One region of the Rhodococcus sp. P4_F5 genome, then DNA from elsewhere that is predicted to be linked to it. Evidence: riboswitches for the same ligand, from Rfam matches in the RefSeq annotation. Region 1 holds a riboswitch; each other region holds the start of a gene.
What was found. Region 1 has a riboswitch for cobalamin ahead of AC1DU4_RS03265 (CbtB domain-containing protein). Riboswitches for the same ligand answer to the same signal wherever they lie in the genome.

Region 1 (9,535 bases):
ACGCTCGTGGCGCGGTAGCCGTTCCGGGCGAACAGCAGATCCGCGGCATCCAGGACCGCCGTGTGCGTGCGGTGGCGCCTGCGGTCGGCCGGCGGGTCCAGGCTCATGACAGAAACCGTAGTGCAATTCCGAAAACGTAGTCAAACTCTGATTAAGGGTTGTGGGTCATGTCCGCGAGATGGTCCACGGCGGCGCGCTCGCCGGGTGCATCGACATTGTGACCACGGCCGGCGGCGCGCTGGTGGCCAAGGGCCTGGGCACGTATCAGGTCGGCTGAGCGGCGGCGATCCTCGCCGGTGATGTCATTCGCGCTCGAAGCGCTCGCGAACCGCTCGCATCCGGACCTCGAGTTCCTCCGGGGTGATGACGCCGCGGTCCAGCAGCGCATGCGCGGTGACCAGTGCGGACCGGGCCCGGACCGGGAAGCGGTGGTAGATGGTCTCGCCCAGTTCGTCCTCGGCCTCGCGCCGCTCGAGGTTGTCGAGCGACCCGTGCCACGACAGGCACTCGCAGGTCGCCTGCATGCTCGATTCCCACGGCGCGCGCTTGCCGTCCAGTTCGGGCAGTGCCCGCTCGCGTCGCGCCCCCGCGGGGAGCGTTGCCAGCAGCACGTCGTAACCCTGGTTGTGCAGGCCCGCCGCGTCGTCGCCGTGCGCGCTCATCGTCCGCCTCCCACCGGCTGCGGCGCCGACGGTGGCGCGGTGGCGGTCCAGCCCACCTGCGGCAGCGCCACCCCGATCATCGTGTCGCGGGTGACGATCGCCGCCAGTTGCTCCTCGCTCCACCCCTCGGTGCCGGCCGGGCGCATCGGCATGACCATGAAGCGGGACTTCTGGTTGGAGTCGTGCACCCGCACCTCGACGTCCGGCGGCATGTGCAGGCCGAACTCGGCGAGCACCTCGCGTGGCCAGCGGACCAGCCTCCGGCGGTAGTTGGGCGTGCGGTACCAGTCCGGCGACATCCCGAGGACCGGCCGTGGGTAGCAGGAGCAGAGCGTGCAGACGATCACGTTGTGCACCTTCGGGGTGTTCTCCAGGACGTAGAAGTAGGTGTAGTCGCTCGGGGTCCCCGACCCGGTGGGGTCGCGCCAGTCGATGCCGACCTCCTTGCAGGTCTCGGTGCCGTCGGCGAGCAACCGCGCCTTGAACTCGGGGTCCGTCCAGGCCTTGGCCACCAGCCGGGACCCGCCTGCCGGCCCGACCTGCGATGCCCACTCGGAGAACCTGCGGTGGTCCTCGGCCGAGAACAGTCCCTTCTCGATGGCCAGTTCCCGGATCGCGGTCTCGAGAATCTCGAACTCGCTGACCTCGTCGGAATCCTGGATCGGCGCGTGCGCGTCGTGTGTGTGGTCCCCACCCGTCTGACTCACTTCGTCTCCTCCTCTGCCGGGGCCAGCCACCGCTCCGAGCACTCGGTCTCGAGGGTGTCGACGTCGAATCCGGAGTACTGCGGCCACAGGTCGCGCTGCAGGAACCGGACCACGTAGAACGGTTCGGTCCTGCCGTCCTCGCGGCCCCACGCCTCGTCCTCCGGGATCACCCACTCGGGGCGGTGCTCGACCACCACGCCGGTGTGTCCTCGGGTGAACGCCTGGGTTCGGGTGTGGAACAGCGAGGTCGCCTCGCGCACGGTGACCCGGTCACCGATCTGGTACTTCGTCATTTCGGCGCCTCCGTCCGGGCCCGTACCTCGTCGAGCTTCGCGGACAGCTCGTCGGGGGTGATCAGGCCCTTGTCGACCAGTGTCTTCGCGGCGACGGTGGCCCAGCGGGCGTAGTACGGCAACCCGAAGTACAGGGTGGCGCCGAGGTCGTTCTCGGCCCGCCTGCGCTCCTCGGAGTTCCACACGCCCCGCCACCCGAGGCATTCGCAGGTGACGTAGGTGTTCATCTCCCACGCCTCCTCGGACTTCTCCAGGTACGGGGTGGGGATGTCGGGCTGGCCGCCGACGTCGTGGAGGACGTGCCGCAGCGCCGCGTACAGGTCGTTCGATATCTCGTAGGGTGAGTCGAGCCGTTGGCGGCTGACGGGTGCGATGCCCGCGACCCGGTCGTGCAGGCTGTCGAAATCTGTCGGTGAACTCATCGAGGTCTCCGTTTGCTCGTGAGAGCTGTTGCCCACCAGCGAGTTCTGGATCGGACGACCTGGCCCGCCGGCTGGTGTCGCCGCGCTACGGCGTCAGTGGCACGGCAGGCCTAGCAGGTGACGGCCGTCGTGCATGAGCTCGTGCAGGTACATGCCCGAGCGGGAAATCGCGCCCTGGTCGAAGCCGACCAGGTACAGGGTGAGTAGCGCGAGCGCGGCGACGCCCACGACTACGAGAAGGGCGCCGGCGGACTCCGCCGCGCGGCTCGGCAGGTTGACTGTGGTCATGCTTCCTCCAGCGGCGCCGGTTGGTGGCGGCGCCAGTATTCGCGGCGGCGGTCCGGTCCGATCGGCCCAGTGCTTTCGGCGTCAATACCTTCGGCGCCAATACTTCTCGGCGGCGGTCCCGGACTGTCGGGATCACGTCGCGGAGCGCCGGTGGAGTGTGCCGTCGTGTGATTCAGCGACCCAATCACGTGTCACAACAAACCTGAGGCTACACCCCTCGCGGGAGGCGAATCTCGCCTTTGGGCGCGCGTGGGGGAGCGAATTGGTGTCCACTGATAGGCGTGTCCTCCACCCCGGTCGACAGCCGGCCGCCCCTCGACGACCGGCCGGGGCGCGCCCGTGTCGTGCTGCTGTCGCTGATACTCGTTGCCGCGGTTGCCAATCTGAACCTGGCCGTCGCGAACGTCGCCCTGCCGGACATCGGCCGGGACTTCGACGCCAGCCAGACGCAGCTGAACCTGATCGCGGTCGGCTACTCGGTCGGGCTGGCCGCCTCGGTGCTGTACCTCGGCGCGCTCGGCGACCGCTACGGGCGCAAGCGACTGCTGGTGCTGGGCACGGTGCTCTCGATCCCGGCGTGCCTGATCGCCGGCGCGGCACCGAACTTCGAGGTGCTGTTCGCCGCCCGGCTGCTCGGCGGACTGTCCGCGGGGCTCGCCTTTCCCACCACCCTCGCGCTGATCACGGCTCTGTGGTCGGGCGCTGCGCGCACCCGGGCCATCGCGCTGTGGTCGGCGATCGGCGGCGGCATCTCCGCGCTCGGCCCGCTGGTGTCGGGCCTGCTGCTCGAACGCTACGACTGGGGCGCGGTGTTCTACGTGACGCTCCCGCTCGCCGTGGTCGCCCTCGGCATGGCACTGAGGTACGTACCCGCGCATGTCAACGAGTCCACCGCGGCCGTCGACCACCTGGGCGGGATGGTGTCCGTGGTGCTGGTGGCAGCGCTGGTGCTCGGCATCAACTTCGCGCCGGTGGACGGGATGCGGGCGACCGCGCTCGGGCTGCTGGCGATCGCGTCGGCCGCCGGTGTGGTGTTCGTGGTCAGGCAGCAGCGCGCCCCGAATCCGCTCTTCGACCTCGAGGTCGCGCGCCGGCGGATCTTCTGGGTGGCCGCGGTCGCGGGGATCGTCGTGTTCGGCACCCTGATGGGCGTCATGTACATCGGACAGCAGTTCATGCAGAACGTGCTGGGCTACTCGACGCTCGCCGCCGGTTCGGCCGCCCTGCCCGCCGCGGCGGTCATGGTGCTGGTGGCGCCGCAGTCCGCACGGTTGATCGAGGCGCACGGCTGCCGCGTCACGCTGCTGCTCGGTTACGCGGCCATCGTGTCGGGTCTGATGGTCGCGCTGCTGCTGTGGAAGGAGGACGCGCAGTACTGGAAGATCGGGCTCGGCTACATGCTCCTCGGCGTGGGCGTCGGCCTCGCGGGCACCCCGGCCTCGCGCTCGCTCACCGGCTCGGTCCCGGTTCGACGCGCCGGAATGGCGTCGGGAACGGCAGACCTGCAGCGCGACCTCGGTGGCGCGATCATGCAGTCGGTGCTCGGCGCGCTGCTCACCGCCGGTTACACCGCCTCGTTCGCCGCGACGGTCGCCGCCTCGCCGCAGTCCGACGAGGTCAGTGACCAGGTGAAGTCCACGCTCGAGAAGTCGTTCTCGGGCGCGGCCGACATCGCGGAGCGGTACCCGCAGTACGCGGACCAGATCCTGGCCGCCGCGCGGACGGCCTTCCTGGACGGCGACACCAAGGCGTACGTGGCGGCGGTCCTGATCGTGCTGGCCGGCGCGGCCTTGGTCTTCTTCGTCTTTCCCAAGCGCGACGAGGAGCGGCAGCTGCTGGCGCACTACCACCGGGTCGACAACGTGGAGGTGTCCGTCGGCGACGACGGGTGAACGCGGAACGACACCCGAACCGGACGGCGCTCGCCGCGCGACAACGTCGGCCCCATTCCGGTGGCCCGGCACCACGATCCGGGACAGACTGTCCCTGCAGGTATGCCTGCGCGAACCGTAAGCCTCGACGGAAGGACTCACCATGCCCACTCGTACCTCCCGCACCGCGTGGAACGGCACCCTGCAGGACGGTTCCGGCCAGGTGGAGCTCACCAGCTCCGGCACAGGGACCTTCGAGGTGTCGTTCCCCAAGCGGGCCGCGGAGGAGGCCGGCGGCACCACCAGCCCCGAGGAACTGATCGCCGCCGCACACTCGTCCTGCTACGCCATGCAGCTCTCCGCGCTGATCGGCGAGGCAGGAGGCACCCCGCAGAGCCTGGACGTGACCGCGTCCGTGACCCTGGGGCCGGACAACCCCGGATTCAAGCTGACGGGCATCAAGCTCGTCGTCCGCGGGGAGGTCGACGGGCTCGACGCCGCCGGATTCGCAAAGGTGGCCCAGGCCGCCAAGGAGTCCTGCCCGGTGAGCAAGGCCCTGACCGGCGTCGAGATCACCCTGGACGCCGCGCTGGAGTGAGCCTCTCGTCCGGCGGCGGGGCGGAACAGAAGTCGAGTCGCGGATGTTTAGAATAATTCGTGAGCACAGATACCAGTGACCAGCAGACCGCCCCCGCCGTCGCGCCGTCCGTGGTGGTGGAGGTGTGGTCCGACATCGCCTGCCCGTGGTGCTACATCGGCAAGCGCCGCTTTGCCGCCGCCCTCGAGAAGTTCGAGCACCGTGACCAGGTCCGGGTGCAGTGGCGCTCGTACCAGCTCCTGCCCGACCGCCCGGTCGGCGCACGGATCAGCAACATCGACGAGGTCGCCGCGCGCAAGGGCCTGTCCGCGGCCGAGGCGCAGCAGCTGGCGGCCCGCGTCACCGCCGTCGCGGCCGAGGACGGCCTGGTGATGGACTTCGACATCGCGATTTCCGCCAACACCTTCGACGCGCACCGGCTGGTCCACCTGGCCGGCGACCGCACCGACGAGGTGATGGAGGCGTTGTTCCGGGCGCACTTCACACAGGGCCGGGTGGTGGACGACCGCGAGGAACTGGTCGCCATCGCCGCCGAGGTGGGTCTGGACGCCGACGAGATCCGGGCGGCCCTGGAGACCGACACCGCCGCCGATCAGGTGCGGGCCGAGACCGAGGAGGCCCAGCGGCTCGGGATCAACGGCGTGCCGTTCTTCGCGGTGAACCGGGCGATCGGTGTCTCGGGGGCGCAGCCCGTCGAGGTGTTCACCCAACTGCTCGAGCAGGCGTTCGCCCAGTCCGGCGCGATCGTCACAGTCGACGGTGACGGTGGCGCCTGCACCGACGACACCTGCGCGGTCTGAGCGGCCACCCCTACGCCTGACCGAATGTCGCATTCGTTCACCTCAGCTGAACGAATGCGACATTCGGTCGGTGTTGCGGGTCGGTGTTGCGGGTCGGTGTTGCGGGTCGGTGTTGCGTTGCGCGGTGGGGGTCAGCGACCGGCGACGGCGACCGCTGAGCGCGTACGGGCGGCGCGTTCGGTGAGGAAGGCGAAGCCCAGCCCGAGCGCCAGCCACAGCGTGGCCTGGACTGTGAGCGAGGAGATCCGGAACTCCCAGAGCAGGGAGGCCGGGAAGTCGCTGCCCACCTCGTCGACGTCGGGCAGCGCCAGGTAGCCGACGCCGACGACCACCAGGAACGCGAGCAGCGGGGCCGCGATCCGGACCGTCAGGAAGTCGTTGGCCGCCACGATCCTGGCGGCGTACGCGGCGACGGCGACGGCCAGCAGCCCGAGGACCACCGATGCCAGCCACAGCAGCGTCCGCTTGTCGATGGTGTCCGGGTCGCCCACCGCGGGCGGGTTCGCCGGGTACTTGAAGAACGGCACGGCCTCGATCGCGAGCCACCCCAGCCCGGCCAGCGCCAACGCGAGCACGGGTGCGGACAGCGTGCTCGCGCGCCGCGCGTAGTAGGTCACCGAGGCGTAGATGGCGCCGAGGGCGAGGCCGGCGAGCGCGGTGGCCAGGAACAGGCCCGCCCGCTGCCCGTCCCGGCTGACCAGCGCGTCCTCGCCGTGCGAGTGGGCCGCGTCGGTCTCGGCCGCGGTGGCCGCGGCGCCCGGGGCGGGGTGCTCGTGGGCCTCGGAAGTGGCGTGTTCGTGGGCCTCGGCCGCGGACGGCTCGGCCTCGGCGGCCGCGGATGCCGACTCCTCGATGGCGATGGCCGCGTTGACGTGCGGCTCGCCGATCACGAACGCGACGGCACCGGCCAGCAGCCCGGCGACGAGGCCGGCCAGCAGCCCGCGGATGAGGAGGTTCTTGAAGGACTCGGTCAGTGGCACGGCAGGCCCAGCAGGTGGCGACCGTCGTGCATCAGCTCGTGCATGTACATGCCGGTGCGAGAGACCGCGCCCTGGTCGAAACCGACCAGGTACAGCGTCAACATCGCGAGCAGTACGACGCCCGCGATGATCATCGCGATGCCGATGGAATCGGTTGCCCTGCTGGGGGCGTGAACGTAAGCCATGGTTCCTCCTGGGATTTCGCGTCCCTAAAAAATCCTGGCGATGATGACGGTGTCTGGCTGTCGAGGCTGACGAACGCCTCGATCACAGTGGCGCGACCGCTCCGGACTTGCACCGGATTCCCGTCCACCATCGCATTACCCGCAGACTTTCGCACCTGATGCGAAGTCGTGTCAATCGGGTCCCCGAAGGGCGAGGGTCAGTCGCCGAGGAAGGGGTGGAGGTGCTTGGCGGCCTTCTGCGGCGTCTTCGCGTCGACACCCTCCCCGACGGCCTGCAGTTTCCAGCCACCTGCCTGCCGGTAAACCTTGGCCATCACCATGGCGGTGAACGGCATGCCGCCCTTCAGCGTGAACCGCGCGAGCTCGGCCTGGATCGTGGCGTCGACGAGCCGGCAGAACGCGTTGTCGACCTGCTCGAACGTCTGCCCCCGGAACGAGGTCACGACGAAGACGATCGTGGTCACCCGGGCGGAGACGGCGCTCAGGTCCACCGCGATCACCTCGTCGTCACCGTCACCGTCGCCGGTGAGGTTGTCGCCGGAGTGGACGATCGAGTTGTCGGTGGACTTCAGCTTCCCGAAGTAGACGACCTCGGCCAACTCGGTGCCGGCGAACAGCAGCGCGGAGGCGTCGAGGTCGATGTTCGCCTGGCGCGCGCCGAACCGGCCGCGGGTGACGACGGGATCCCAGCCCAGGCCCATCCGGATCTGGGTGAGTGCGACACCGCCGTCCTTCTTCAGGGTGACCTTCTGGCCCTTGGTCAGGCTGACGGGCCTGCTCTTGGTCAGGCTGACCTCCGCAGGTGCCGCAGGTGCCGCAGGTGGCGCGGGTGCCGCGGGTGCCGCAGGTGCCGCAGGTGCCGCGGGCGGCGCCGGGGGAGCCGGCGGTGCAGCGGGGGTGGGGGCCGGCTCGTCGTCGACCGACACCCCGTGGTCGGTGACCAGCGCCGCGAAGCCCCCGGCGTAGCCCTGGCCCACCGCCCGCACCTTCCAACCACCCTGGCGGCGGTACAGCTCGAGCGCAATGACGATCGACTCGCTGTCCAGGCCGTCGATCCGGTACTCGTACAGCATGTTTCCCGCGGTGTCGGCGACCCGCGCCGTCGGGGCGGCGAACCGGCCGAAGCTGCCGGTGGGGTCGTCGAGGGTGATCACCGCGCGCACCTGCTCGACGTCCGCCGGCACCGCGCCGAGCGAGACCGCGAGCTCGGCGGACTGACCGGGCACACCCGGCTGCAGGCGCACGCCCGGACCGGTCGGCTGGTTGAAGAAGACGAAGTCCTGGTCCGAGCGGACCTTGCCCTGCGCGGTGACCAGCAGCGCGGACAGGTCGGCGGCGGCGGTGAGCGCGAGTGAGACAACGACGTCGTCGACGGTCAGGGTCGCGTTCTGGCCCTTGGTGAGCTGCTCTGGCACGGTGATCGTCCTTCGGGTCGTCGGGCTGTGGTCGGTCTGTTCAGGGGCGGGGAGAAGACTCGGCGGGTGCCTCGGCCAGGGCGGAGGTCGGCGGAACGCGGCACGCGAACCAGCGCAGGATCTCCTCGCCCGCAGCGATTCCCGCGTTCGCGGTGACCGTCAGGCCCGGACGCTGCCAGCCCAGCTGTTCGAGTTCTCCGTGCCTGGGTCGGATCGCGGCATCGGCCACGGCGAGCATGTCCGCGTCGAGTGCGCCGTCGCCGGCGGCGAGCATCCGCGCCTGCAGGGGCAACACCCCGTCGGCGAGCAGGCGCTCGCGAACCTCCACCACCGCACGACCTTTCGACACCGCGGCAGGCATCGTGTAGATCTTGCGCCCCTGCTGGGAGGCTCCCCAGCCGCGTTCTCGGCACCACCGGTCCCACTCCGTGAGGAACCCGGCCGGCACCGCGTCCGGTTCGACGACGAGGTAGCAGAACAGGTCGTCGGCGGTCCGGAGGGCGCGGACCCAGTTCGCGTCGATCCGGGCACGCAGCGTCGTGGTGATCTCGTCGAGGGTCGCGCCGCCGGACCGGGACTCTTCCTCGATCTGGTTGCGCCACAGCGGATCCGGTACACCGTCGACGAGGATGTTGCCGCCGTTGCTGGTGATCGCGTAGCGCCACGGCGCCCCGGGCAGCGCGATGCGCTGGAACTGCGCGATGGTGCGGGTGGTGGTGGGCACGACCGCGGCCACCCGAGTCAGGTCACGCAGCAGTTGGGCCGCCGTCGCGGTGACGAAGGACAGCGGCGCCCCGTCGTAGTGCTCCACGCAGCGAAGTTCCGCCTCGTCGACGCCGTCGCCGAGACTCATCGCGGAGCGCGAGTAGATCATCGTGCGGTCGAGATCGGTGGCGATCAGTACGGTCATGCGACGTCCTTGATCAGGCCCATGCAGGAGTACGCGAGGTCGGGCACCTCGTCGACCTCCACCCCCCGGGCGGCGGCGAGCATTCGGATGTGAGCGTGCTCCGGCGCGTCCCGGTCGCGCACGAGGACGCGCCACGGCACCCGTCGGAGCAGGACCCGGGTGGTCTCGCCGACGCCCGGCTTGACGAAGTTCACCGACGAGATGCCGTACCGGGCACGGATCTCCTCCACCGATGCCCACCCCGCCCAGGTGGGGGAGCGGTCGCTGCCCACGATGGCAGCGACGGCGGCGGGTACGGCGGCGCGGATGTCGGGGAAGCGCGCGGCGACGGTGTCGAGCAGGTGGTTCGAGACGTCGGCATCGGCGAGCCCGCGGTAGAACTTGGCGCCGTGGAACTCGCCGGG
Region 2 (7,047 bases), on a different contig from region 1:
CGGTACCTGGTCCGCGCCATCGACCCGCCGGAGGTCGCGATGCCGGTCGAGGCGACGCTGCTGCTCGACCGCGGACCGTTCACCCTCGAGTCGGAGATCGCGTTGATGCGTGAGCATCGCATCGAGGTGCTGGTGACCAAGAACAGCGGCGGCGCGCTCACCTCCGCGAAACTCGGCGCCGCCCGGGAACTGGGCGTTCCGGTGCTGATGGTGGCCCGCACGCCGGTGCCGCCGGGGGTGGCGTCGACCTCCGATCCGGCGGCCGCCGCACGCTGGGCGTCGGGAGTAGCGTGAGGCACGGGGGACGCCCACCCGAGTGAGGAGAGCCTCGTGACTGCATCCGAGCACCATCAGCACACGGACCACGACCACGTCCACGGACCCGAGTGCGGCCACGTGGCGGTGCCGCACGGCGACCACGTCGACTACGTCCACGACGGACACCTGCACCGGGTGCACGGCGACCACGTCGACGAGTGCGAGAGCGCGGGGCACACCGTGCACGGCGGACACGAGCACCACCACGGCGAGGGATGCGGCCACGTCGCGGTGCCGCACGGCGACCACGTGGACTACATCCACGACGGGCACCGTCATGCCCCGCACGGCGACCACTACGACGAGCACTGACCCAGCGCCGGGTCCCGCACAGACCTTTTGCCCGCGTCACACCGGAACTGGGCGTCCAACGGGGGTGTGACGTGGCGAAAGCCCGTGTGCGGGGCGACCGGTCGAGCCGCTAGCCCGGGTAGCGCCGCGGCGTGAACACCCGCGGGCCGGTCGCGCTCTGCACCACCGTGGTCAGCGACGAGCCGATGATCAGCAGGCAGCGCATGTCGATCTCGGCGGGGTCGAGTTCGCCGAGGGTGACGATCCGCACGCTCTCCTGCGGTCCGGCGACGTCGCGGCCGATGATCACCGGTGTCTGCGCGGAGCGGTGCTCGAGCAGCAGGTCCCGCATCGCGCCGACCTGCCATGTCCGGGACTTCGACGCCGGGTTGTAGACGGCGATCGCCATGTCCGCCGCCGCGACCGCGGAGATCCGCTTGGCGACGATGTCCCAGGGCTTGAGCCGGTCGGAGAGGGAGATCATCGCGTAGTCGTGGCCCAGCGGCGCGCCGACCCGGCTGGCGACGGCGTGCGCGGCGGTCATGCCGGGCAGCACCCGGACCGGGACGTCGGACCACTGCGGCTCGGCGCCCATCTCGACCACCGCGGCGGCCATCGCGAACACGCCGGGGTCGCCGGAGGACACCACGACCACCCGGGCGCCGCGCTTGGCGAGGTCCAGGGCCATCGCCGCGCGCTCGGACTCGACCTTGTTGTCGCTGGCGTGCCGGAGCTGGCCGGCGACCACGGGCACCCGGTTGACGTAGGTGGTGTAGCCGACGATGTCGGTGGCGCGGGCCAGTTCGTGGCGCACCTCCGGGGTGGTCCAGGCGTCGTCCCCGGGGCCGAGGCCCACGACGACAACCTCGCCCGGACCGGCCGCGGTCGTTGCCGCGGGGTTGTTCGACGGGCTGGGTACCAGGGCGATCGAGAAGTAGGGCACCGAGGACTCGTCCACGTCGGCGGCCGCGAGCACGCGCTGCCTGTCCGTGCTGGCCCGTTCGACGTAGCTGGCCTCGGCGAGCCGGCCGGAGTCCTTCAGCGCCTGACGCACCGAGGGGAACGTCCGGCCCAGCTTGAGGATCGCCGCCGAGTCTGTCTCGCGCAGGCGCCGGGTCAGTTCCTCGACCGGGAGGGTGCCGGGCAGCACGGTGAACACCTCGTCCCGCTCGACCAGCGGGACTCCGAGAGCCGCGGAGGCCGCGCTGACGGAGGTGACGCCGGGGATGACCTCGGCGTCGAAGCGGTCGCACAGCCGCTTGTGCATGTGCATGTAGGAGCTGTAGAACAGCGGGTCGCCGGCGGCGAGCAGGGCCACCGACCGGCCGGCCTCGAGGTGCTCGGCCAGTCGCTGCGCGGCGGACTCGTAGAACTCGTCGATGGCGCCCTGGTAGCCGCCGGGATGGTCGACGGTCTCGGTGGTCACCGGGTAGACCAGGTGCTCCTCGACCTGACCCTCGCGCAGGTACGGCGCCGCGACGGCCCGCGAGATGCTGCGGCCGTGCCGGGCGCTGTGGAAGGCGATGACGTCGGCCTCGGAGATGATCCGCGCGGCCTTGACCGTCACCAGTTCGGGGTCGCCCGGGCCGAGCCCGATGCCCCAGAGCTTGCCGGCGGCAACCTGGGTCGATGCGTCGGCCATCACTCGACCTCGGTGGCGATGGCGTTGAGGGCGGCGGCGGTGATCGCGCTGCCACCGCGGCGGCCGCGGACCACGAGGTACTCGGTCTCGCCGCTGCGCGCGATCAGGTCCTCCTTGGACTCGGCCGCGCCGATGAAGCCGACCGGGCAGCCGATGATCGCCGCCGGACGGGGCGCGCCCTGGTCGATCATGTCGAGGAGGTGGAACAGCGCGGTCGGTGCGTTGCCGATCGCGACCACCGCGCCCTCGAGCTTCGGGCCCCACAGCTCCAGCGCCGCGGCGGAGCGGGTGTTGCCCAGCTGCTCCGCGATCACCGGGACCCGCGGGTCCGCCAGCAGGCAGAGCACTTCGTTGTTGGCGGGCAAGCGCTTTCGGGTGACTCCGGAGGCCACCATCGTCGCGTCGCAGAGGATCGGGGCGCCGGCGCGCAACGCGGCACGCGCGGCGGAGACCACACCGGGGGAGAAGGCGACGTCGTCGACGAGGTCGACCTGGCCGCAGGCGTGGATCATCCGCACCACCGTCTGCGAGACGTCCGCGGGGAACCGGGTCAGGTCAGCCTCGGCGCGGATCGTGGCGAAGGACTGACGGTAGATCTCTGCCCCGTCGCGGATGTAGTCGGTCATGCGGACCACGATAGTGGCTTCAGGACGACGGCCGATCCACCCGGTAGCCGTCGCCGGTGGCCACCACGTCGGTAACCTCGCCGCGCGGTCGGCCGCACTTTCGCTCGCAGCCCGCCCAGTGCTGACGGCCCTCGCCGATCTCGCCGGCCGCCAGCGCCGCGCCCAGGTCGGCCCGCACGTCGGCCAGCGCCTTGCCGCATCCCGGACGCCCCGTGCACGCGCTGACCTGCAGCCACGGCGAGTTCTCGTCGAAAATCAGGCCCATCGGCGCGAGCACCCGCACCACCTGCTCGGCCGTCCAGTCGTCTAGGTCGCAGACCAGCACCGAACGCCAGGGCGTGACGACGAGCGGCTTGTCCACCGCCGCCAGGAACTCCGCGACCCGGGCGCTCATGGTGCCGAGCGCGAGCCCGGCGGCGAGGGTCACCGCGCCGTCGCCGTGGTCGAGCCAGCCGATGGGCCCGGTGCCCACCGCGGGCAGGTCGACGGTGTCGGCGGTCCCGGCGCTCAGGCCCAGCCCGCTCAGCAGACGCTCTACGCCGCCGTCGATCTCGTGCAGGCGCCACTGGTCCTCGCGGATCTCGAGCAGCAGGCGCGCGGCGGCGAGGAGCACCTCGACGCCGTCGGCCGCGGGGATCCGGGCGCCGTGGTCGCGGCCCGCCAGCACCAGCGCCACCTCGTCGGCCCCGACGGCGTGCAGGCCCAGGTCCGCCGACAGCCCGGAGACGTCGCCGCGGCCGTCGTCGAGGGAGAACATCACCCGTCCCGGCAGCGCGGCCAGCGCGGGATCGGCGCACAACCCGCGGTCGAGGTCCTGGACCCAGCCGCGCACGTCCACCCGCCCGCCGATCCGTCCGGAGAGGGGGCTGGCCAGGATGTTGCGCACCCGCTCGTGGCTGGGCGAGGGCAACAGCCCGGCTTCGGCGAGCCGGTCCGCGAACGCGGCCGGGTCGGTCACGGCCCGCAGCTGGATGTTGCCGCGGGAGGTGAGCTCGAGCTCGCCGCCGGCGAGGTCGTGGGCCGCGGTGGCGAGCGTCTGCAACTGCGCGGCGGTCAACGCGCCGCCGGGCAGCCGCACCCGGGCCAGCGCGCCGTCGGCGGCCTGGTGCACCTGCAGGGCGCCCGGGCAGGCGTCGGGGCGGGACCGGTCGCCGGTGGCCGGTCGGGGGGAATTCGGGTTCGCGGACATCGTCTCCAGGTTACGTTCCGCGCACCGGTAGGCTCAGCGGCGCTTGCGACAGCTCACGAGGAAACCGGTGTGAATCCGGTGCGGTCGCGCCACTGTGACCCGGCACGGCCGGGGAGTCAGACACTCGTGTGCTGCCGTCCGGAACCAATGGGGCGCGAGACCCCGAGGAGGCCTCACCCGTGATCCTGCTGTTGTCGACGTCCGACACCGACCTGCTCAGTGCCCGTTCCAGCGGCGCCGACTACCGCTGGGCCAACCCCGCCCGGCTGCTCGTCGACGACCTGCCCGCCCTGCTCGACGGCGTCGACCTGGTGGTGGTGCGGATCCTCGGCGGCAAGCGCGCCTGGGAGGAGGGCCTGGACGCGGTGCTCGCGGCGGGCCTGCCGACCGTCGTGCTCGGCGGCGAGCTGGCCCCGGACGCCGAGCTGATGGAGCTGTCCACGGTGCCCGGCGGCGTCGCCGCGGAGGCCCACGCCTACCTCGCGGAGGGCGGGTCGGAGAACCTGCTGCAGCTGTCCAACTTCCTCTCCGACACGGTGCTGCTGACGGGCCTCGGGTTCGACGCGCCCACGCACACCCCCACCTGGGGTCACCTGGATCGGCCGTCCGCCGTGCCGGAGGCCGACGCGACCGTCGCGGTGCTCTACTACCGCGCGCAGCACCTGGCCGGGAACACCGCATACGTCGAGGCGCTGTGCCGGGCGATCGAGGACCGCGGCGCCCGGGCGCTGCCGATCTTCTGTGCCTCGCTGCGCACCGCGGAGCCGGAGTTGCTCGACGCCCTGCGCGCGGCCGACGCGATGGTCGTGACCGTGCTGGCCGCCGGCGGCACCCGGCCCGCGGGCGCCACCGCGGGCGGCGACGACGAGGCCTGGGACGTCACCGAACTCGCGGCGCTGGACGTGCCGATCCTGCAGGGCCTGTGCCTGACCAGCAGTCGTGAGACCTGGGAGGCCAACGACGACGGCCTCTCGCCGATGGACGTCGCGACCCAGGTCGCCGTGCCCGAGTTCGACGGGCGGCTGATCACGGTGCCGTTCTCGTTCAAGGAGATCGACGCCGACGGCCTGACCAGCTACGTCCCCGACCCCGAGCGCGCGGCCCGGGTGGCCGGCATCGCGGTACGCCACGCCCGGCTGCGGCACATCCCGGTCGCGGACAAGCGGATCGCGCTGATGCTGTCGGCCTACCCGACCAAGCACGCCCGGATCGGCAACGCCGTCGGCCTGGACACCCCTGCCAGCGCGATCGCGCTGCTCACGCAGATGCGTGACGCCGGTTACGATCTCGGCCCGCTCGACGGCGAGGACGCACTGCCGGGGCTGGCGGCCGGGGACGGCGACGCGCTGATCCACGCGCTGATCGCGGCGGGCGGTCAGGACCCGGACTGGCTGACCGCCGAGCAGCTCGAGGGCAACCCGATCCGCATCTCCGCGGCCCGCTACCGGCAGTGGTTCGACACGCTGCCCGCGGACCTGCGCGAGGGCGTCGAGGAGCACTGGGGCGCCGCGCCGGGTGAGCTGTACGTTGACCGTTCCGCCGATGCCGACGGCGAGATCGTCGTCGCGGCAATGCAGGTCGGCAACGTGGTGCTGATGGTGCAGCCGCCCCGCGGGTTCGGTGAGAACCCCGTCGCGATCTACCACGACCCGGACCTGCCGCCGAGCCACCACTACCTGGCCGCGTACCGCTGGCTGGCGGCGCGTCAGGACGAGGGCGGGTTCGGCGCGGACGCGGTGGTGCACCTCGGCAAGCACGGCAACCTCGAATGGCTGCCCGGCAAGAACCTCGGCATGTCCGCGTCCTGCGGCACCGACGCCGCGCTCGGCGAGCTGCCGCTGATCTACCCGTTCCTGGTCAACGACCCGGGCGAGGGCACCCAGGCCAAGCGCCGCGCGCACGCCACCCTGGTCGACCACCTGATCCCGCCGATGGCCCGCGCCGAGTCCTACGGCGACATCTCACGGCTCGAACAGCTGCTCGACGAGCACGCCAACATCTCCGCGCTCGACCCCGCGAAGCTGCCCGCCATCCGCCAGCAGATCTGGACGTTGATGCGGGCGGCGAAGATGGACCACGACCTGGGCCTGGCCGAGCGTCCCGAGGAGGACGTGTTCGACGACATGCTGCTGCACGTCGACGGTTGGCTGTGCGAGATCAAGGACGTGCAGATCCGGGACGGGCTGCACGTGCTCGGTCAGGCGCCGCACGGCGACGCCGAGGTGGAGCTGGTGCTGGCGATGCTGCGGGCGCGCCAGATGTGGGGCGGCGAACAGCATGTGCCGGGTCTGCGGGAGGCGTTGGGGCTCAGCGAGTCCGGTGACGAGTCCCGCACCAGGGTCGACGACGTGGAGGCCACCGCCCACGAACTGGTGCGGGCGATGGCGGTTGCCGACTGGGATCCCGCCGCGGCCGACGCCCTGTCGGAGGACGAGACGGTCCGGCAGATCCTCCGGTTCGCGGCCACCGAGGTGGTGCCGCGTCTGCGTCAGACCGACGACGAGATCACCCAGGTACTGCGGGCGCTGGACGGCCGCTTCATCGCGGCCGGCCCGTCCGGCTCGCCGCTGCGCGGGCTGATCAACGTGCTCCCGACGGGCCGCAACTTCTACTCCGTCGACCCCAAGGCCGTGCCGTCGCGGCTGGCCTGGGAGACCGGTCAGGCGATGGCCGAGTCGCTGCTGGCCCGCTACCTCGCCGACCACGGCGAGTACCCGAAGTCGGTGGGCCTGTCGGTATGGGGCACCTCGGCGATGCGCACGTCCGGCGACGACATCGCGGAAGTCTTTGCGCTGCTCGGTGTCCGGCCGGTGTGGGACGAGGCCAGCCGCCGCGTCACCAGCCTGCAGGTGATCACGCCCGAGGAACTGGGCCGGCCGCGCGTCGACGTGACGGTCCGGATCAGCGGCTTCTTCCGGGACGCGTTCCCGCACGTGCTGGCACTGCTCGACGACGCGGTCCGGCTGGTGGCCGACCTCGAC
Region 3 (7,047 bases), on a different contig from region 1:
TCTCGCCCGTCTCGGGGTGGGTCCGCACGACGGGGTGCTCGGCGTCGGGGAACCGATCCTTGAGCGCGTGCCGCTTCTCCTCGGACAGCGCCGCACCGAAACTCGACTCGATGCTGTGCTTGGCCCGCAGCCCCTGGATCTGCTCCTTGACACGCTCGGGCAGGTTCTCGTAGGCGAGCGCCATGTTCACCCAGATGGTGTCGCCACCGACCTCGGGCCCCTCGATGCAGCGCAGCACGCAACCCATCGGCGGGTTCTCCCGCCACGTCGCGTCGCAGTGGTAGGCGTTCTCGTAGTGCTCGGGCGCGCTGTCGAGGTCCTTGTAGATCCGGACCAGGCCCGGGTGGTCCGGATCGCTGCCCAACGCCGGGTGGTCCTCGAGGGCGCCGAACCGCTCGGCGAGCGCGACGTGTTCGTCACGGCTCATGTCCTGGTCGCGGAAGAACAGCACCTTGTGCTCGAGCAGCAGCGCCCGCAGCTCGGCGAACAGGGCCTCGTCCCGTGAGACCTCGCCGAGGTTCACTCCGGAGAGCTCCGCGCCGATCGAGCAGGTGAGTCGCTCGACCTTGATCGACGAAGCGGGGGCGGACGCCGTTTCCGGCGATGCGATGGTGGTGGTCATGACGATTCCTCTGGGGGTCGCTACTGCTGTGGCCGCGTCGCCGTCGGCTCCGGCAGAGAGGGGATGTGGGAGAGGAGCTTTTGTCCTCAGACGGTGAAGACGGAGGAGCCGATGCTGCGGCCGGACTCCAGGTCGTGGTGCGCCTGGACCGCATCCTCGAGCGCATAGCGCTGGTTGATGCCGATCTTGATGCGGCCCGCCTCGACGTGGGAGAAGAGCTCGCCCGCCAGTTCGGCGCGCTCGGCCGGGTCGGCGATGTAGTCGGCCAGTGCCGGCCGGGTCACGTAGAGCGAACCCTTGACGGCCAGCATCTGTGCGTTGATCGGCGGGGTCGGACCCGACGCGGTGCCGAAGCAGACCAGCAGGCCGCGCCGCGCCAACGAGTCGAGCGAGATCTCGAAGGTCGACTGGCCGATGCTGTCGAACACGACCGGCACACCCTTGCCGTCGGTGAGTTCCCGGACCCGGGCCACCACGTCTTCACGGGTGTACACGATGACGTGGTCGCAGCCGTGTGCACGGGCGACCTCGGCCTTGGCGTCGCTCGACACGGTGCCGATCACGGTGATCCCGAGCAGCTTTGCCCACTGCGTGAAGATCAGGCCGACACCACCGGCGGCGGCGTGCAGCAGCACGGTGTCGCCGGCCTTCAGCGGGTGGATGCGACGCAGCAGGTAGGACGCGGTCAGTCCGCGCATGGTCATGGCGGCCGCGGTCTCGAACTCGATCCCGTCGGGGAGCGCGATCAGCGAGTCCGCCGGCATCACCCGCTCGGTGCTGTACGCGCCGAGCGGACTGCCCGTGTAGGTGACCCGGTCACCCTCCTTGAAGCCCTCCACACCGGCGCCGACCGCCTGGATCACACCGGCGGCCTCGACACCCATCCCGGCGGGCAGCGCGGCGGGGTACAGGCCGCTGCGGAAGTAGGTGTCGGCGAAGTTGAGTCCGACCGCCTCGTGGCGGACGCGGACCTCGCCCGCTCCGGGCTCGCCGACCTCGACGGTCTCCCACTTCATGACTTCGGGGGCACCGGTCTCGTAGAAGCGAATGGCGTGTGCCACGGGTTCTCCAATCTTTGGATGCTCGACTCGTTCGGAGTTCGTGCAGTTGAGGTCGGCCGCGGTGGGCAGCCTGGTCGGTGGTCGGGTGGACCGTCCCGGGTGCAGCCGGGCGATCCGAGGTCGAGTTGCCTTCGGTCAGTGGGCGCCGATCCGCCGGTCTCGGGGCCGGGCGGTCGCGGGGCCGGACGGCACGATCACGTCGCGTGGCGGGATGCCGCCCCGACCCGGTCCGTCGGCGTGATCGTCGCCGTCGACCAGGAAGTTCGGCGGCAGCGGTCGCCCCTGGCGCAGGCTCAACCAGAGGGTCAGCGGGTGCCGATCGGGATCCGTCACGCCGGTGTCCGCGGTCGAGTGCAGGGTCGTGTAGTTGTTCACGAGGAGCAGGTCGCCCGGCTCGAGGTCGATGTCGAACCGGAAGGCGTCGGAGCTCGCGAGGTCGTCGACCAGGTCGAGCAGCTCCTCCTCGGCGCGTCCCAGCCGCGGCACATCCGGGTGGCGTTGCGCGGCCGCGATGTCGCTTCGGGCGTACCGGACGCTGAGCTTGTCGTCGGACCAGCACGCCATCGGCGTCGAGTAGTACGGCGCCCCGCCGGGCAGTTCCTCGCCCCGGCGATCGAAGTACCAGGGGCCGAACATGCGGTCGGCCAGGTCGGGGCGGCGACTCGAGACCTCGCGGTAGACCGCACCCGAGCTGACCACGGAGACGCGGTGACGGGTTCCCAGGCAGAGCACCGCCTGGACGTCCGAGCCACCCGAGGCGAAGGCCTCCGTCGTCGAACCGCTGGTCAGCTTCTGGCCCGAGGAGTTCTGCGAGACCGGGATTCCGAGGTGCTGCCCGATCCCCCAGAAAACGGTCCGGAGGTCGGCGCGGCCGTGGTGGGCCACCGGCAGTCCCTGCACCACCGCGAGCCCGTATCCGCTCTCCAGGTCCGCGGCGACGCGCTCGAGCATGTCGCCGAGAGTCGGCAGCGGGAAGAGCTCGCGGGTGACCTGCAGCAGCGGGGTGCTCTGGTTGCGCACGGAGGCGAGCGCCGTGTCCATCTCAGCGAGGTGGGCCGGGGAGATCGCGTAACGCCACGAGTCGTCGGCCGCGAGGTCGCGGGGTTGCCACGCCGTCGGTGCCGCGCCGGAGGCCTGCAGCACGCTCGTCGAGATCGTCATTGTCCGGCACCGCCCTTCCTCATGGTTTCGATGTGATGCAACAGACATTAGGTGCGGCGCCCATCACATGCTTCACTTAGCGGGACATGCAACACGTCATTTCGGGACATCACCCGGTTGAACGGAGCCAAGGTCTTGAAACCCCTCGCCAGATACGCGTCACTCAACCGCTACATCGAGCTCTGCCAGTCGGTCGGTGTCGACGCCGCCGCCCTCATGCGCGAGGTCGGCCTGAACCCCGCGGGCCTGTCGGTCCAGGACCAGTGGGCCTCCGCCGCCGCCATCGTCCGACTGCTCGCGAACTCGGCGGCGGCCTCCGGACGCGACGACTTCGGGCTGCGGCTGGCGGAGCTTCGACGGCTGTCCAACCTCGGCCCGCTCAGCCTGGTGATCCGGGAGGAGCCCGACGTCCGGAGCGCGTTGGAGGTGCTGATCCGCTACGAGCACACCTACAACGAGGCCCTGCGAATCCGGTTGACCGAGGCCAGCGGACTGGCCACGCTACGGATCGGCCTGGACCTCGGCGAGACCGTCGACTCCCGTCAGTCGATCGAGCTCGCCGTCGGCGCGACCCATCAGATCCTTCGCGGCTTCCTCGGCTCCCGCTGGCAGCCCGTCACGGTCGGTTTCACGCATCCCGCGCCGGCAGACACCAGCACGTATCGCCGAATATTCGGCAACACGGTGGAATTCGAGTACGAGACCACGGGCATCGTGTTCTACGCCAACGATCTCAATGCCCCGAACCAGCTGTCCGACGAGCTGCTGCGGCCCTACGCCCGGCAACTCCTGGACGGGCTCCCCGCCTCCACGGAGACGACGGCGTTGGACCGGACCCGCGAGCTGATCGAGGTCCTGTTGCCCACCGGCCGCTGTTCCGTCGAGCAGGTCGCCCGGAGCCTCGGGGTGGACCGGCGGACCGTGCACCGGCAGCTCGCGGCGTCCGGCGAGACGTTCACCTCGGTGCTCAACTCGGTGCGCATCTCGTTCGCCGAACGGTTCGTGACGAACCCGCGGTACTCGCTGACCGAGGTCGCCCTGCTGCTGGGGTTCTCCACCCCCGGCAGCTTCACGAGGTGGTTTCGAAGCCAGTTCGATCAGACACCAAGCGAGTGGCGCGCCGTCCAGATCAGCCCCCGCGAGGGCTCCGGACCTCGGTGAGCGCCGTCAGTCGTCGAAACCCCCGCGAACCCGCTTGCCCGTGAGTTCGTCCGTCCCGCACACCAGGTCCGCCACCAGGGTCTCGGCGTCGTCCGGGTCGAGCCCGGCGAACCACTCCCCGCGGGGGTAGACGACCACCAGCGGCCCCAGGTTGCACGGGCTCAGGCAGCCAGACGCGGTCACCATCAGTGCGGGCTGCGGCGCCGCCTTCGCGGCCGCGGTCAGCGCGCGGTGCACCGGCCCGGCGCCGTAGGCCATGCACCGGGGCCCCTTGCACACCAGCACGTGGTCGCGGTGCGGTTCGATCTCCGACCAGGCGGGGCTGCGGTACGAGGCGGGGCTCGCCGTGACGGCCGATCCCGCACCGTCGCAGGCCGACGCCACTGCCGCGGCGACGGCGGTCTCGGCGCCGGTGTCCTCGCCGAAGGTGACCAGGAGGTCGGCGCCGGCGCGCGTCTCGCGCCAGTTCGCGACGGCCCTCTGCGTCCAGGTGATCAGGTAGCGGTCGCGCGGGACCGCCACCGGCAGCAGCAGCACCGCGCCCAGGCCGTCGGCGACGGCCGCGTCGAGGGCGTCGTGCAGCGTCGGGGTGGCCGCGTCGAGGTAGGCCAGGGTGACGTCGCCGTCCCGGTGGCCGCGCACCTCGCGCAGCAGCCGCTCCGCGGACTTCTCGTCGACCCCGCTGACCGTCGGCCGCAGCACCAGCACGGTCCGCCGGCCGCGGCGGTCCGCGCGCTCTGCTCGTGGCGCGGACAGGGCTCCGCCTGCAACATTCATCGTGTGATCGGTCCATCCTCGTGGCGTGATCGAGCGTCGACGAGGGTGGTATCTGGCTACGTGCCTCCCGCGGGGAGGCACTCACAGTGGCGGGACCGCGCCGGATTCGCACCGGCTTCCCATGACCTCGACGATCATGACCGCTGCAGGCTATCGCACCCACGTCCGCCCGAATCCGCCCGTCCCCGCGACCGTTTCGCCTCACCGCCGGAACCAACCCGTCTCGTCCGAGTCGATCAACCCGCTCATCTCCAACACCGGCAACGCGCCCCGCACCGAGTTCAGTGGCAACCCCGACCCCTCCGAGAGTTCCCGCACCCCAACCGAACCCGACGCCGGGAACGCTTCGTACACCTGCGCCGCCCTTGCCGACAGCCCGTCCAGCCGGCGCGCCGGACCGGACTCCGGCTCCCCCACCTCGATCGGCCCGGCCGCCTCGGCGACGTCCGCCGCCCGCGCCGCCAGCCGGGCCTCGCCGTCCCGGATCATCCGGTGACAGCCCACCGACGCGGCGGAGGTCACCGGCCCCGGCACCGCCAGGACCGGCCGGCCCAGGCGCGCGGCCCAGGCGGCGGTGTTGCGGGCCCCGCTGCGGGCACCGGCCTCGACCACCAGGACCGCGTTCGCCAGCGCCGCGACCAGCCGGTTCCGCGCCAGGAACCGGTACCGGGCCGGCGGCGTACCGGGCGCGTACTCGCTGACCACCAGGCCCTCCTTCGCGATCTCCCGCAGCAGCCGCCCGTGGCCCGCGGGGTAGGCCCGGTCCACCCCGCAGGCCAGCACCGCCACGGTCGGCGTGCCCGCCGCCAGCGCCGCCCGGTGCGCGGCGCCGTCGATGCCGTAGGCCGCCCCGGAGACCACGGTCCAGCCCTCCCCCGCCAGGTCGTCGACGAACTGACTCGTCGCGTGCTCGCCGTAGCCGCTGGCCGCCCGGGTCCCCACCACCGCGACCGCGCGTTCGGTCAGCCCCGCCACCGAACCGCCGCCGAGCACCCACAGCGCCAGCGGCGGCGCCGACTCCCGGTCCGCCCGGGGCTCGACCCCGTCGAAGGCGAGCAGCTTCCACTCCGGCCAGTCCTCGTCGTCGGGGGTCAGAAGTCGGCCGCCGAGCCGCTCGACCAGCGCGAGGTCCCGCTCGGCCGTGTCCAGGTGCCGGCGCGCCTGCGTCCGGGCGCGCAACACCTCCGGCAGTTGCGCCCCGCGCACGGCCCGCGCGGCCTCCTCGGGGCCGACCGCCCGCACCAGTTCCACCAGCGGCGCGCACGGCCCCTGCGCCACCTGGGACAGGTACGCCCAGGCCGCCGCCCTGGTGTTCACGCGCCGCTCCGATCCTTGAAGCCCAGCTCCCGGAAGCCCAGCGCCAGGCCCACCTCGTCCTCGCCCGGCACCGGCAGTCCCTCCAGGTCGGACAGCGTCCACGCCACCCGCAGCGCGCGGTCCGCGCCGCGGGCGGTGATCTGACCCTCCCGCAGCCCCCGTTCGAGCGGCACGAGGGCCCGCCGGGACAGCCGAAAGCGTTGCCGCAGGGCGGGACCGGGCACCTCGGCGTTGGTGCGCCACCCGAACTCCTGCCAGCGCGCGACGGCGGCGGCGCGTGCGGTCGACACCCGCTCGCGCACCGACGCGGTGGACTCCGCGGCGTCGCCGTTGAGCGCCCCGACGGACAGCTCGCGCATCCGCACCCGCAGGTCCACCCGGTCCAGCAACGGCCCCGACAGCTTGCCGAGGTAGCGCCGGCGGACGGTCGGGGTGCAGATGCAGTCCACCTCGCGCGGCGGTGCGCAGGGGCACGGGTTCGCGGCGAGGACCAGCTGGAATCGCGCCGGGTAGCGGGCCACACCGTCGCGGCGGGCGATCCGCACCTCGCCGTCCTCGAGCGGGGTGCGCAGCGCCTCGAGCGCCTTGACGCCCAGTTCCGCGCACTCGTCGAGGAACAGCACGCCGCGGTGCGCCCGGCTCACCGCGCCGGGCCTGGCCATCCCGGAGCCGCCGCCGACCAGCGCGCTGACCGAGCAGGTGTGGTGCGGGGCCACGAACGGCGGCTCGGTGATCAACGGCCGTTCGATGGTGAGCAGGCCGGCCACCGAGTGGATCGCCGTCACCTCCAGCGCCTCCCCGTCGCTCAGCGGCGGCAGCACGCCGGGAAGCCGTTGCGCCAGCATGGTCTTGCCGATCCCGGGCGGGCCGGTCAGCATCAGGTGGTGGGCTCCGGCGGCGGCGATCTCCAACGCGAGGCGGGCCTCCCCCTGGCCCGCGACATCGCTG

Region 2: it holds a riboswitch for cobalamin, as region 1 does, so the genes downstream of both, cobN (cobaltochelatase subunit CobN) here and AC1DU4_RS03265 (CbtB domain-containing protein) in region 1, are expected to answer to the same signal.
Region 3: it holds a riboswitch for cobalamin, as region 1 does, so the genes downstream of both, AC1DU4_RS05565 ((2Fe-2S) ferredoxin domain-containing protein) here and AC1DU4_RS03265 (CbtB domain-containing protein) in region 1, are expected to answer to the same signal.

Annotation. Positions count from the first base shown of each region.
Region 1 covers NZ_JBFUJP010000003.1:87,274-96,808, forward strand. Annotated here, with positions in the region: gene AC1DU4_RS03215 (TetR/AcrR family transcriptional regulator) at 1-107, opposite strand, end outside; gene AC1DU4_RS03220 (ScnB) at 303-662, opposite strand; gene scnC (thiocyanate hydrolase subunit gamma) at 659-1,369, opposite strand; gene AC1DU4_RS03230 (SH3-like domain-containing protein) at 1,366-1,662, opposite strand; gene AC1DU4_RS03235 (hypothetical protein) at 1,659-2,084, opposite strand; gene AC1DU4_RS03240 (CbtB domain-containing protein) at 2,178-2,372, opposite strand; gene AC1DU4_RS03245 (MFS transporter) at 2,654-4,264, shown strand; gene AC1DU4_RS03250 (OsmC family protein) at 4,407-4,841, shown strand; gene AC1DU4_RS03255 (DsbA family oxidoreductase) at 4,901-5,641, shown strand; gene AC1DU4_RS03260 (CbtA family protein) at 5,773-6,621, opposite strand; gene AC1DU4_RS03265 (CbtB domain-containing protein) at 6,612-6,806, opposite strand; cobalamin riboswitch at 6,834-6,959, opposite strand; gene AC1DU4_RS03270 (TerD family protein) at 7,004-8,221, opposite strand; gene AC1DU4_RS03275 (HAD family hydrolase) at 8,262-9,131, opposite strand; gene AC1DU4_RS03280 (cysteine protease StiP family protein) at 9,128-9,535, opposite strand, start outside.
Region 2 covers NZ_JBFUJP010000013.1:49,541-56,587, forward strand. Annotated here, with positions in the region: gene AC1DU4_RS08435 (cobalt-precorrin-6A reductase) at 1-294, shown strand, start outside; gene AC1DU4_RS08440 (hypothetical protein) at 331-630, shown strand; gene cobJ (precorrin-3B C(17)-methyltransferase) at 740-2,251, opposite strand; gene AC1DU4_RS08450 (precorrin-8X methylmutase) at 2,251-2,877, opposite strand; gene cobG (precorrin-3B synthase) at 2,897-4,066, opposite strand; adenosylcobalamin (AdoCbl) riboswitch at 4,113-4,203, shown strand; gene cobN (cobaltochelatase subunit CobN) at 4,246-7,047, shown strand, end outside.
Region 3 covers NZ_JBFUJP010000007.1:588-7,634, forward strand. Annotated here, with positions in the region: gene AC1DU4_RS05545 (TauD/TfdA dioxygenase family protein) at 1-622, opposite strand, end outside; gene AC1DU4_RS05550 (quinone oxidoreductase family protein) at 709-1,683, opposite strand; gene AC1DU4_RS05555 (TauD/TfdA family dioxygenase) at 1,819-2,844, opposite strand; gene AC1DU4_RS05560 (AraC family transcriptional regulator) at 2,980-4,005, shown strand; gene AC1DU4_RS05565 ((2Fe-2S) ferredoxin domain-containing protein) at 4,012-4,782, opposite strand; cobalamin riboswitch at 4,810-4,960, opposite strand; gene dprA (DNA-processing protein DprA) at 4,984-6,099, opposite strand; gene AC1DU4_RS05575 (YifB family Mg chelatase-like AAA ATPase) at 6,096-7,047, opposite strand, start outside.